Regions from separate parts of the Arthrobacter sp. NicSoilB11 genome, predicted to be linked through region 3. Evidence: riboswitches for the same ligand, from Rfam matches in the RefSeq annotation. Region 3 holds a riboswitch; each other region holds the start of a gene.
The links. A riboswitch is a leader RNA that binds a small molecule or an ion and turns the genes downstream of it on or off. The one in region 3 is predicted to bind cyclic di-AMP.
Positions count from the first base shown of each region.

Region 1: it holds a riboswitch for cyclic di-AMP, as region 3 does, so the genes downstream of both, LDO14_RS03530 (hypothetical protein) here and LDO14_RS04170 (C40 family peptidase) in region 3, are expected to answer to the same signal.
Region 2: it holds a riboswitch for cyclic di-AMP, as region 3 does, so the genes downstream of both, LDO14_RS10890 (LysM domain-containing protein) here and LDO14_RS04170 (C40 family peptidase) in region 3, are expected to answer to the same signal.

Region 1 is NZ_AP024657.1:725,396-729,582, forward strand. Features, by position in the region: gene upp (uracil phosphoribosyltransferase) at 1-138, shown strand, start outside; gene LDO14_RS03525 (VOC family protein) at 200-625, shown strand; gene LDO14_RS03530 (hypothetical protein) at 713-1,426, opposite strand; cyclic di-AMP (ydaO/yuaA leader) riboswitch at 1,432-1,592, opposite strand; gene LDO14_RS03535 (glycosyltransferase family 39 protein) at 1,800-3,863, opposite strand; gene LDO14_RS03540 (glycosyltransferase family 39 protein) at 3,870-4,187, opposite strand, start outside.
Region 2 is NZ_AP024657.1:2,364,777-2,368,963, forward strand. Features, by position in the region: gene LDO14_RS10880 (TraR/DksA C4-type zinc finger protein) at 1-150, opposite strand, end outside; gene LDO14_RS10885 (lytic transglycosylase domain-containing protein) at 172-1,542, opposite strand; cyclic di-AMP (ydaO/yuaA leader) riboswitch at 1,815-1,985, shown strand; gene LDO14_RS10890 (LysM domain-containing protein) at 1,989-2,822, shown strand; gene LDO14_RS10895 (protein adenylyltransferase SelO) at 2,950-4,187, opposite strand, start outside.
Region 3 is NZ_AP024657.1:877,786-881,972, reverse strand. Features, by position in the region: gene LDO14_RS04175 (NlpC/P60 family protein) at 1-611, opposite strand, end outside; gene LDO14_RS04170 (C40 family peptidase) at 775-1,452, opposite strand; cyclic di-AMP (ydaO/yuaA leader) riboswitch at 1,523-1,718, opposite strand; gene LDO14_RS04165 (M23 family metallopeptidase) at 1,831-2,652, opposite strand; cyclic di-AMP (ydaO/yuaA leader) riboswitch at 2,663-2,907, opposite strand; gene LDO14_RS04160 (metal-dependent transcriptional regulator) at 3,015-3,716, opposite strand; gene serC (phosphoserine transaminase) at 4,010-4,187, shown strand, end outside.

The sequences.
Region 1 (4,187 bases), 150 kb from region 3:
GCGCGGCTGGAGGAGGAACTGTCAGGGGCCAACGTGCACATCGTCCTGGCCTCCATCGACGAGAAGCTCAACGAGAAGTCCTACATTGTCCCCGGGCTGGGCGACGCCGGCGACCGCCTCTACGGCATCGCCGGGTAGCACTTCGGCCCTGTTTGAACGGGCTCTTTCCCAACGGGTGTCCCGCCGCTAGCCTGTGCGGATGGACTGGAAACTCGAGCTTGTCTTTGTCCCCGTATCCGACGTTGACCGTGCCAAGGACTTCTACGTCAACAAAGTGGGCTTTAACGCCGACTACGACGAGCGGCCGTCGGACTCCATCCGCTTTGTGCAGTTGACGCCGCCGGGCTCGGCCTGCTCCATCTGCATCGGCGAAGGACTCGTCGACGCCCCGCCCGGCACGGGCTCCAACCTGCAGATGGTGGTCGACGACATCAATGCGGCGCATGACCAGCTCAAGAGCAACGGCGTGGATGTCAGCGATGTGGACGTCCAGGACTGGGGCCACTTTGTGTACTTCGCCGATCCGGACGGAAACAAGTGGGCTGTCCAGTACATCCCGTGGCGGAACGCCGGGCAGGGCGCTGGCGGGAACACCGGACAGGGCGCCGGACCGGGCGCTGGTTAACCAAATCGGCGGCCCGCATCATGATGATGCGGCCCGCCGCTTTGGTGCAGTCCCCCCGGCATCGCTGCCGCCGGGGGGGAGGAGTGCCTAGTACCAGTTGTGGGCCAGGTGGAAGTTCAGGGCACCACAGGGCGACTGGTAGCTCTTTTTGATGTAGTCCAGGCCCCAGTTGATCTGCGTGCGGTAGTTGGTGAGGTAGTCCGCGCCGGCGCTTGCCATCTTCTCAGCGGGCAGGGACTGGACGATGCCGTATGCCCCGCTGCTGGAATTGGTGGCCGTGGTGGTCCAGTCGGACTCCTTGGTCCACAGCGTCTGCAGGCACTGCATCTGGTCCGGTCCCCAGCCAAACACCCCCAGCTGGCTGGCGGCGTACGCCTGGGCGCCTGCAGGATCGTTAACCGCGACGGCGCGAGCCGGCTCAGGTGCGGGGGCGGGCTCAGGCGCCGGGGCCGGGGCAGGCGCTGCGGGTGCTGCCGGTGCCGCTGCGGGGGCCGGTTCAGCTGCCTGCGGTGCCACGCTGATGGCAGCGGGCGCGGGGCTTGCTGCCGGGTTGGAGCGGATCTCGCTCTTCTCGATGCTCATTTGAGCGTCTGACGCCGTCGTGGAAGGGTTGGACGCGGTGGATGACACCGGAGTCATGCTGCTGGTGGCCTGTCCTGCCGCGCCAACCCCCACCAGCACCGCGCACGATGCTGCAAGGACAGCGGCGCGCTGGCCCAGGGTGGTCTTCTTGGCCTGCTGCGCGGCCCTGTGTTTAGCCTTGGCCTGCAGCAGGCGTGCTTCTGCCGTGTTTTTGGACATGATTGATCGCCTCTCACACCTGCGGAGTTAGCTGTCGGGTTCGGATGAGGGCATCCGGCCATACGGAAAGATCACGTACTGGCTTAACCCCAAGGGCATTCAATGCCCGGGACGGTGGGTCCCCCGCCTCTGCCGTAGCTCAATCGGAATCCGGGGAAGCGGCAGAGCTTGGCGTCGACCCGGGATATGCGGCCCGAACGGGGGCCGCACCCAATCGACGCTACAGGAAGTGCACGCGAAAGTCACATTTAGGTAACGGAAGTCACGATCCTCAGCGCGTTGATTTGCCGGATTCCCCGTTCGTAACCTCGGTCCCATTGGGGTATGGCCGCCCCATTTCATGAGCGCAGCGCGCCGACCGTTACAGTTCCCGTTACCCAGCCAACAGGTAGACGGTGGTGCCGCCAATGCTCTGCGCCGTGAAGTTGTTCGCCACCCACTGGGCGATCTGGGCGGCAGCGTCCGAACCGGTACTGGCCCGGATGGTTCCGCCTGTGATGAAGTAGTGGATCTTTCCCTGGGACACCAGATCCTGGAACTCCGCCAAGGTAGGGGCGGGATCTGTGCCGTTGAACCCACCCACCGCCATGACCGGCAGTTCCGTTGCCAACTGGTAACCGGCAGCGTTGTTCGAACCCACCACTGCCGCTGCCCAGGTGTAGCCTGAGGCGCCATTCCTGAGTGCTGCCACGAGTTCCGCGGACGGCGTTGGGGCGCCCAAGAGGCCTCCCAAGGCTCCGCCTCCGCGACCACTTGCAGCAGCGGTTCCGCCGGGAAGTGTTCCTCCGGGCGCGCCCTGCTGGCGGGCCGTGTTTCCCTGGGTTGCTGGCTGCCTGGTGCTGCCTGTCCCGGTCCCGCCAAGGCCGGTCCGGCCAGGGCCCGTCCCGCCAGGGGCGAAGCCCGACGAGGGCCCGGCACTGACGATCGCCCCGCTGTGCGTTGTCGACGCCGTGGAAAGGGAGTACGCCAGCGGCCCGGTGAGCGACGCCGCAATGGCGAGCGCCGCCGTCGTCCGCTGCACGGCACGCCAGCGCAGGAACCTGCCGAACGCCACGCCCGCTGCGGCCGCCAAGCCTCCGGAAAGGACCAGCCAACGCAGCCACGCGCCGTAGGCGGACGTGGTGCCCAGCAGCTGGAAGGCCATCAGGGCGGCCGCGGCCACCGCTGCGGCCAGCAGGAGTGCGGCGGGTGGCTGCTGCCGGTGCTGCCACAGGAGGACCGTGCCCAGCCCCGCAAGCCCGGCGATCCCCGGCGCCAGCGCCACGGCGTAGTAAGGGTGGATGATGCCGGCCATGAAGCTGAAGACCAGGCCCGTCACCAGCACCCACGAGCCCCAGATGATGACGGCGGCGCGCACCGCATCGGTCCGCGGGGCCCGCCGGCCCAACCACAGCAGGCCCGCCGCAAGGATCAGGGCGGACGGCAGCAGCCACGCGATCTGGCCGCCGAACTCGCTGTTGAACATCCGGAGCAGCCCGGGATCTCCCCAGCCGTTGCCGCCGCCCACACTGCCGGTCTCGTCGCCCGTCAGCCGGCCCAGCCCGTTGTAACCCAGCGTGAGCTCCAGGATGGAGTTGTTTTGCGATCCGCCGATGTAGGGACGCAGGCCGGCCGGCGTCAGCTCCACCGCCAGGAGCCACCACCCGGCGGAGGCCACCATGGCCGCTCCCGCCGCGGCCAGCCGGAGCAGGCGCCGCGGGAGACTGTGCGGGCCTGCCAGCGCGTAGGCGATTGCGAATCCCGGAACCACCAGCAGGACCTGCAGCTGCTTGGCCAGGAAGCCGAAGCCCAGGAACACTCCGGCAAGCAGGAGCCAGCGCAACCGGTCCTCCTGGACTGCACGGAGGACCGCGTAGGCGGCTGCCGTCATGAGCAGCACCAGCAGGGCGTCCGGGTTGTTGAAGCGGAACATCAGCGTGGCAACGGGGGTGAGGGCCAGGACGGCCGCGGCGATCAGTCCTGCGCGGTGCGCCAGGCGTGGATCGGCCGTGGCAGGCGACGCGGCCCGCCGTACGGCCAGGTAAAGCAGCCAGGCGGTGCCGACGCCCATCAGTGCCTGGGGGACCAGGATGCTCCAGGAACTGAGGCCGAAGATCCGGACGGACAACCCCATGATCCACAACGACGCCGGCGGCTTGTCCACCGTGATGGCGTTGGCCGCGTCGGAAGAGCCGAAAAACCAGGCCGTCCAGTCCTGCGATCCGGCCTGGGCCGCGGCGGAATAGAACGCGTTGGCCCAGCCGGATGCTCCAAGGTTCCACAAGTACAGCACGGCGGTCCCGGCCAGCACCGCTGCCAGTTCCAGCCCCCGCCGGAGCGCCCGCGGGTCCGGCCGGTAGCAGGCCGGGACAGGATGATGCGCGGCGGCAGGAGCGCCGGCAGGGTGTCCGGTGTGGACCGACGCAGTGTGGACGGACGCTGGGTAGTGGCTGGCCATGGAGTCCTACTTGGTGAGTTGGTACACGGTGGAGTTGCCTACGGTCTGGGCCTGGAAGTTGGCCTGGACCCAGGCGGCCACCTCGGAATTGCCGCGACCACCCATGCCGCCGCCACCCATGCCACCGCCTTGGATGAAGTAGCCGATCTCGCCCTTGGCCACCATGTCCTGGAACTCGGCGAGCGTGGGGTAGGGGTCACCGCCGTTCCAACCGCCCAGGGCAATGACGTTGGTGTTCGTGGCGAGTTCCAGGCTGGCTGCCTGGCTGGCGCCGGAGACGATCGCGGACCACTTCGTGGTGGTGGCCTTCAGGAGTGCCGCCAC
Region 2 (4,187 bases), 1.5 Mb from region 3:
GGCGCCCTCCGGATCGTGTTCGTCGTCGACGTTGGAGTCCTGGCGGGCCGAATTCGCAGCGTCGATGTCCGCCCGCAGCGCCGGCAGCAGCGCCATCCGCCGCGTCCGCTCCTCTTCGAGCAGTGCACGGAACCGTCCGAAATCTGGCATGGGGAAAGCCTAGCGCGTCAGTCAGTACCAGTTCAGGGATACGGAATGGTTCCATGCCCCGCAGGGCGACCCGTAGCGGTCACGGATGTAGCCCAGGCCCCATTCGATCTGCGTCCGGTAGCTGGTCAGCCAGTCGCTCCCGGCGCTGGCATACTTGCCGGGCGGCAGTGCCTGGGCAATTCCGTAGGCCCCGGACCACGCGTTGGTGGCGGTGGTCAGCCAGTTGGATTCCTTGGTCCACAACTGGGCCAGGCACAGGAACTGGTCCTGGCCCCAGCCGAAAGCGGCAAGGCGTCCGGACGCGTAGCTTTTCGCCCCTGCCGGATCGTTGACCGCTCCGCCGGGAATGGAAGGCACGACGACGGCGGGCGGGCTGGGCAGGGCCGGCTCGGCTGGCGGCGCCTCCGGAACGGAAGGGACAGGGTTGGCCGGCGGAGGGTTGGCCGGCGGAGGGTTGGCCGGGACAGGATTGGCAGGGGCTGGATTCACCGGGACAGGATTGCCGCCCACGGCGGCTGGGGCGGCTGGTGCGGGCGGCCTGGGCTGCTGGGCGGCCGCCGCGGCGGCCCTGGCGGCCGCTTCGGCCTGGCGGCGGGCCTGCTCCTCCGCTGCGGCGCGCTTGGCCGCCTGGGCCGCCTCGTAGGCAGCCAGCGCAGCCTGGCCTTGGCGGTACTCCCCCTCAAGCGGCGCCGTCGTCCCTTTCAGGGCGGCAAGCTGGGCCGTTAGCTCGCCGCCGTGCCGCTGCTCCTCGGCCACCTGCCGTGCCAGTGCGTCCCTGGCGGAACTGGCTGCCTCGGCTTTTGCCCTTGCCTCCCCGGACAGGCGCTCCCGTTCGCTCCTGGCAACCTTTTCCTGTTCCACCAGGGCAGCGGATACCTTTCCGGCCGCCGCCGCCTTGACCACCAACGCGGCCGTCTTGTCCCCCACGAGCTTGACGACGTTGAGGCCCTGGACGCTGTTGGTCCCCAGGGCGTCCAGCGCCACGAAGAACCCGGCGTTGGTCCCGCCTGTCTTGTACGACTGCACGGCCAGGGCCCCGAGGTCCTTCCGGTACCGGGCCACTTCGTCGTTTGCGCGGGCGGCCCGTGCGGACAGGGTTTCCAGGCGTGATGTGGCTGACTGGAGCTCTGCATCCGCGGCAGCGTATTCGGCGGCCGACCGTACGGCTGCGTCCCCGGCTGCCTCCGACTGCGCCTGCAGGCCGGTCAAGAGCCCGTCGATGGTGGCAATTTCTGCAGCTTTTGCCGCTTCGGACGACTGCGCCTGCTGCACATCCGACCAGGAGGGATATCCGCCCGGCGGCGGCTCCTCCGCTGCGGCCGGCAGCACGGTGGCGGCGGCCAGGGCGATGGCCAGCACGCCACCGAGGAGCGGGATCCCTCGGCTGGTCACGAACAGGGGCATAGTCCCGAAGCTTACCGTCCGGCGCGGCCCCCGAGGGCGCGTCCGTGGCCACATTGTTACCGTTTGCAGCGATAAAGACCCTGCCTGCATTGGTCGAGGTCACCGCCCGAAATGCGAAGTACATCAAGACGTTTGCGCAATTGAGAGGGGAGCCTCGTATGTTATCCAAATGTGACAATCGGGGGCAGCGCGGGTTATGGTCGTTTGGTGTCCCTCTCAGACGGGACATTCCCGTCAGCATGCCGAGCCCTGCCGCTGATCATGGGATTCAACCGCTTTCCGTTTGGCAGGGACGGGGGAACCAAGTTTCTACGGCCACATGTGGCCTTGGGGTTAAGTCGTTAGCGCCTCCGCCCGCGGAGCCAGCTACCGGCCGGGTATCTCCAGCCCGAACCCGACAGCTCACCCCGCAGGCATGGGAGAGGCGATCAACTGTGTCAAAAATTTCCACCACTGCCCGTCACCGCGCGACTCCGGCCCGCTCCATTGTGCTCGAGGGCCTCGCCGTAACCGCCAAGTCCCAGGCCCGTTCGCTGGGCCGTCCGGCGCTTGCCGTTGCTGCAGCGTCCGGTATTGCCTTTGGCGTCGGAGCCCCCGCCCATGCAGGTGTCACCGGCCCGGACACCACTGAGAACACCAGCGTCCAGGCATACTCCGCACCTGCCCCGGCAGCAGCACCCGCCGCAGCAGCAGGAACCGTCCACACGGTGGTGTCCGGCGACACCATCGGGGCCATCGCGGCCGCCCATGGCGTCAGCCTCAACGACGTCCTGGCCGCCAACGGACTGGGACTGTCCTCGATCATCTACCCCGGTGACCAGATCAAGATCCCCGGCGCTGGCCACACCGCAGCCCCGGCGCCGGCAGCAGCTCCCGTCCAGACGGCAGCCGCAACCGCACCGGCAAACACCGGCATGAACATGTCCTACGCCTCAGCCGCCCCGGCGGCGTCCACCGGCACCGGGACCGGCGCTGCCATCCTGGCATCCGCTTACAGCCAGGTCGGCGTGAACCAGGACTGCACCGCAATGGTTGAGAAGGCCCTGCGCTCCGTCGGCAAGTCCGTCGGCGACCTGGCCCCGACGCAGTTCTTCCAGTACGGAACCGTTGTCGGCGCTCCCGCCCCCGGCGACCTGATCATCACCTCCGGCCACGTGGGCGTGTACGCCGGCAACGGCCAGGTTGTGAGCGGCGGCGTCAACGGCTACAGCACCGAGGTCCACTCCATCAGCTGGCTCGGCGGCTACTCCGCAGTCCGCGTAGCCTAGCCTTCGCAACGCTTTGGCAGCAGCAGGCTGGTATTAAACAGCAAAGCTGTTCTTAAACAGGAGGGCGGCAGCCGGGTATTCCCGGCTGCCGCCCTCCTGTCATTTCCGCACCGTACCGCTGAGGCAGTCACGTCCCGCAGAAGGTCATGTAGGTGCCGAAATCCTCAGGGGCACCTTCGGCGTAGCGTTCCAGGCCCGGCCGCTCGGCGAAGGGGCTGCCGACGGCCTCGAGCAACTGCTGCAGGGGAGCCAGGTTTCCGTCAGTGGCGGCGGACAGCGCCTCTTCCACGAGGTGGTTCCGCGGAATATAGGCAGGGTTCACGCTGTCCATCAGTTCCGCGTCGGGCCCCAGGGCCTGCCACCGCTCCGCCCAGGCGTCGAACGCTGCAAGGTCCAGGACCATGCCGCGCACGGGACGGAGGTCCCCCCGCGCGGCCTTGCCCAGGTTCCGGAAGAACAAGGTGTAGTCCACCGGCCCGTCCTTCAGGATGGCAATGGCACCGTCCACCAGGGCGGAGGCGGCGTCGCTGTCCGCATCCCCCGACAGGCCCAGCTTGGCCTTCATGCCGCCGGACCACGCCTGGCTGTACTGTCCGCGGAATCCGCCAAGTACCTCCACCGCGGGGGCAACCGCCTTTTCCTGGTCCCCGTCGATCAGCGGCAGCATTGCCTCCGCCAGCCGTGCAAGGTTCCATTCGGCCAGCACCGGCTGGTTGGCGTAGGCGTAGCGTCCGCTGACGTCGATGGAACTGTAGACAGCGGCGGGATTGAACGCATCCATGAACGCGCACGGGCCGTAGTCGATGGTTTCCCCTGAGATGGTCATATTGTCCGTATTCATGACCCCGTGCACGAACCCCACCAGCATCCACCGGGCCACCAGGTCCGCCTGGGCGGAGACCACCGAGGCGAACAACTCCAGGTAGGGGTTTGGGGCGCCGGCAGCGTGCGGGTAGTGCCTGCCGATGGCGAAATCCGCCAGCCGCTTCAGCAGCTCGAAGTTTTCCGTGGCCCGCGCGTACTGGAAGCTGCCGACGCGCAGGTGGCTGCCGGCAACCCGCGCCAGGACCGCACCGGGCAGCATGCCGTCACGCCTGACCTGCCGGCCAGTTGCCACGACCGCGAGCGAGCGGGTGGTGGGAATGTGCAGGGCATGCATGGCTTCACTGACCACGTACTCACGGAGCATGGGCCCGACGACGGCACGTCCGTCCCCGGCGCGGGCAAACGGCGTGCGCCCCGAGCCTTTGAGATGGAGGTCCAGGAGGCGGCCGCCTTTGTCCGTGACCTCACCAAGCAGCAGGGCGCGTCCGTCGCCAAGCAGCGGAGAGTAGCCGCCGAACTGGTGGCCCGCGTAGGCCTGCG
Region 3 (4,187 bases):
CCCGGCTGCGCTTCGGCTGCACTCACGGTGCGGCCCAGGGACAGGTAGCCGGCGGGCCAGTCATGGAAGTGGATGCCGACGGCGGCCAGCGAGTTGGTGACCAGCATGGTGCAGTCCTGCATAACGCCGAGCTGGGCGTAGGCGGCCGAGAGGATTGCAGCGCCCTTGCCGCTGGCGGAAGCCTGGGCAGCGGGAGCGGCCGGAGCAGCAGCGGTGGCAACCTTGGCGGTGACCTTGGGAGCCGCAACGGGCTCGGCGGCAGGAGCAGCTTCCTGCACCTCGACCTGGGGCTCAGGCTCGGCGACGGGAGCCGGCGTGGTGGTGACAGCGGGCTTCTCGTAGCTGATGGCGATGGTGGAAGCCGCGGAAATCGGGGCGTCGATTGCGGATTCAACTTCCAGTGCGGACGCCGGAGCGGAATCACGCTTGACGTTGGCGTCGGCAGCGTTGGCCGCGATGCCGCTGGTCAGGACCAGGCCGGAAGCGGCAGCGATAACCGCAGCCTGGCGGCCCATGCCGCCTGCGTTGTCGCTGACGGCCTTTGCAATAACAGCGATCGAGTTGGTTTTGGTGACCTCGGCGCGATGCCGTGCGGTGGCACGAGTCGTCATCAGTTCTCTCTTTCGTTTTTCCCTCAAACCGCTTGTAGGCAGGCGAAGGTTGTTGGACGCGCCGGCATCTTGGGGGTACGTCGGCGCGTCCCGAACGGGGATGTGGTTTCTAGCGAAAAAGCCTTGGGCAAAGAAATAGCCCTTGGAGCGTTAAGCCCAAGAACTAGTTGCCGTAGTGGTAGTACGAGGAGGTGCCAGTGGCTGCAGGCGAGTGGAGCAGCGTGCCCTGGGAGGGGTTGAGTGCGCTGATCATCATGCCGTTGCCGACGTAGATGCCGACGTGCGCGCCACCGTTCTGGACAACCAGGTCACCCGGCTGCGGGGTGGAGGTGGGAGTCATGATGCTCCACGCATTGGTGCGGGGGATGCTGATTCCGGCCTGGGCGTAAACCCACTGCACGAACCCGGAGCAGTCCCAGCCGGTGACCGGGCTGGTGCCGCCCCACACGTAGGAGTGGCCGATGCCGGTGTAGGCGATGGCAGCGATGCCCGAGGTTGCCGCAGCGGATACGGTCTCCGCCGTCTTGGCGGCCGGAGACGCCTCCTGGCCTGCAGTGGTGGCGCGGTTCGCCGAGGCCGTGGACTGGGTACGCACCGCTTCCACCTTCGGAGCAGCGGTGGTCTTGACGACCGGACGCTCGAAGGACACCGTGGCCGTGGGTGCGGCCGTGACAGCGAGGGCTGCCTGGGACGAGCCGGACTCGGTGGAGGCAGAGACACCGGCCGTGGTGTCAGCTGCCGTGGCGGGCAGGCCCATGCTCAGGATGAGGCCGGAAGCCGCTGCCACAACGGCAGCCTGGCGGCCTACGGTCCCGGCATTTGCACTGACGGCCTTGGACATGGCGTCCAGGGGGTTGGTGCGAACCGTTTGCGCACGGTGGCGCGCAGAATGATGGCGTGAAGACACGAAGGTAGCCTCTCCCAATGCCTGCGAGGTGAGCTGTCGGATTCGGATGGGAGTCACCCGGCCACGCTGCTTCCTGGGAAGCTTGTGACTTAACCCCAAGGCCTTCTGAACATGAAGGCCAAAATTGGTTCCCCCGCCCCTGCCAGACGATGAAATGCGAACGGACCTTGAGCGGTGGCAGAGTTAGGCAATCCACTCAAGAGCGTCAACTTCGGAAAAGTTGACGCGAGTTAGACGGTACAGCAGTTTTGCTTCAATGTCACATTCAGGTCACGGCGCGTCGCGGACATGTGAGAGCGGGCAACCATTTGGCTACAGCCAGCCCATGGGATCGACAACTTCGCCATTGACCTGCACCTCGAAGTGGAGGTGGCAGCCAGTGGATGCGCCCGTGGTACCGCTCAGTGCCACCACGTCCCCGCGGGAGACGGTCTGGCCCACCTTGACGTTGAAGGACGAGAGATGGTTGTAGGTGGTCTCCAGCCCGTTGCCGTGGTCAATGACCACGCGGTTTCCGCCACCGAACTGGTGCCAGCCGGCAAAGGTCACGGTACCTGTCGCGGCGGCCAGGACCGAGGTCCCGCACTGCGCCACGAAGTCCTGGCCCCGGTGGAAGTCTCCGGAGCCTCCGGTGATCGGACTGACCCGGTAGCCGAAGGGGGAAGCGGTGGTGAGGGAGGCGAGGGGTGCAGCCAGGGTGCCGGCCGAAGCGGCACGCGTGACGGAGCCGGCGGACTGGGCGCTCAGGAGTTGCTTCAGCTTCCCGTCCGGGTCGGCCTGGGTCACCACGGCCGACCGGCTGAAGTCGATCTGTGCTCCGACATCGGCCGAGATCTGGGGCTGGGGGCTGACGGCGGACGCGGCCATGGGGGCACTGCCGGCGGCATCCGTGGCCATGACGGGACTCGTGGCGGGCACCGTGACCGTCAGCACCAGGCCTGTGGCGGCAAGGGCAATGCCGGCTTTTTGGCCAATACCGCTGGCGGCGGCAAACTCCGTCATCTGCCGGAAGGGACCCCGGCGGCGGCGCGCGTCACGATGCAGGTCGCGGGGGCGCTCCGCTGCGACAACTTCGGCAACCCGGGGTGCCGAAGGGGGGCCGGCCGCGCGGCGGCGGCCCCGGGAGGTCTGCATGGTCAAGAAGGGTTCCTCTCTGGAAGAAGCCTGCGGAGTTAGCTGTCGGATTCGGGTCAGAGAGATCAAAGACCCGGTCCGCCGTAGGCAAGCTTCTGCACAGGGGGTATTCCCGGAAGAATCCTTCACTGGAGAGGCTTGCTGCTGACGGACTTCACCCCAAGGCAGTCCCCCGCTGCCGCTTGTGGTTCCCCCGCCTCTGCCAGTAACGACTCGTGCACCTGACCCGCTGGCAGAGCTCGGCTCCGGATCAGGTAACGCTTATGTATCAACGCTTGGTTCCACTATAGGGGCTTAAGACCCTAGGTAACAATTCCGTTACCTTTGCGTGGTTGCCCCTCTATGGGGTATGGGCGTCCCGATCAGGGCTGGCTGATGGCCACGAAGACGTGGGCGGCAACCTCGGGCGGCAGCTCCAATGCGCCTTCGATTCCGGGGACCCGCACGGAGATGTATTCGCCCACGCGTTCCAGCGCCACGGCGGCACCCGGCCGGATACCGCCCTCGTCCAGCTGCGCCAGCAGTTCCGGTTCCACCTGGATCGGCTCCGCCAGGCGGCTGATGGTCACTCCGGAGGCGGGCCCGTAATTCTTCATCGCTTCCACCAGGCTGATGGCGCCGTCGGCAAAGCCGGGCCCCGCCTGGCCGCCCAGCGCCGCAAGGCCAGGGATGGGGTTGCCGTACGGCGACTCGGTGGGGTGGTCCAGCATCTCGTAGATGCGGCGCTCAACGCGCTCGCTCATGACATGTTCCCAGCGGCAGGCTTCGTCGTGGACGTAGGCCCAGTCCAGGCCAATGACGTCTGCCAGCAGGCGTTCGGCCAGCCGGTGCTTGCGCATGACCTCCGTGGCGCGCTTGCGGCCCGTGTCCGTGAGTTCCAGGTGCCGGTCGCCGGACACGACCACCAGCCCGTCCCGCTCCATGCGGCCGATGGTCTGGGAAACGGTGGGACCGGAGTGGCGCAGACGCTCGGCGATACGGGCCCGGAGGGCAACGATGTTTTCTTCCTCAAGCTCCAGAATGGTCCTGAGGTACATCTCCGTAGTGTCGATCAGATCCGTCATCCAGCTCAGCTCCTCGAGCGCAGTACCTTGCGTTGTCCCACCGTATCGCCTCTTCGCGCAAAGTAGTCCGGGGGAAAGCTTAGCCTATTTTGACTTTGTCCGAATAGCCGCGCCCCGCGGGGCTGCGCGGGGACGGCACGTCTCACTGTCCGGACTATGACGGGCCTGGCTCCCGCCCCCGGCGGCGGTTCAGGCAGAATGGGAATGGCCCGCAGCGCAGCCACCGGCGCTGCCGGCCACCGACCGCCCGCCCTTCCGGACCAAACTTTTGTCCCCGCCGAATTGGAGCACCTGTGAGCGACACCAGCATCACGATCCCCGCCGACCTCCTGCCCCAGGACGGGCGGTTCGGAGCCGGCCCGTCAAAGGTCCGGCAGGAGCAGATCGACGCGCTGGCAGCAGCTTCCAAGACGATCCTTGGCACATCGCACCGGCAGGCCCCGGTCAAGAACCTGGTCGGAGCGGTCCGTG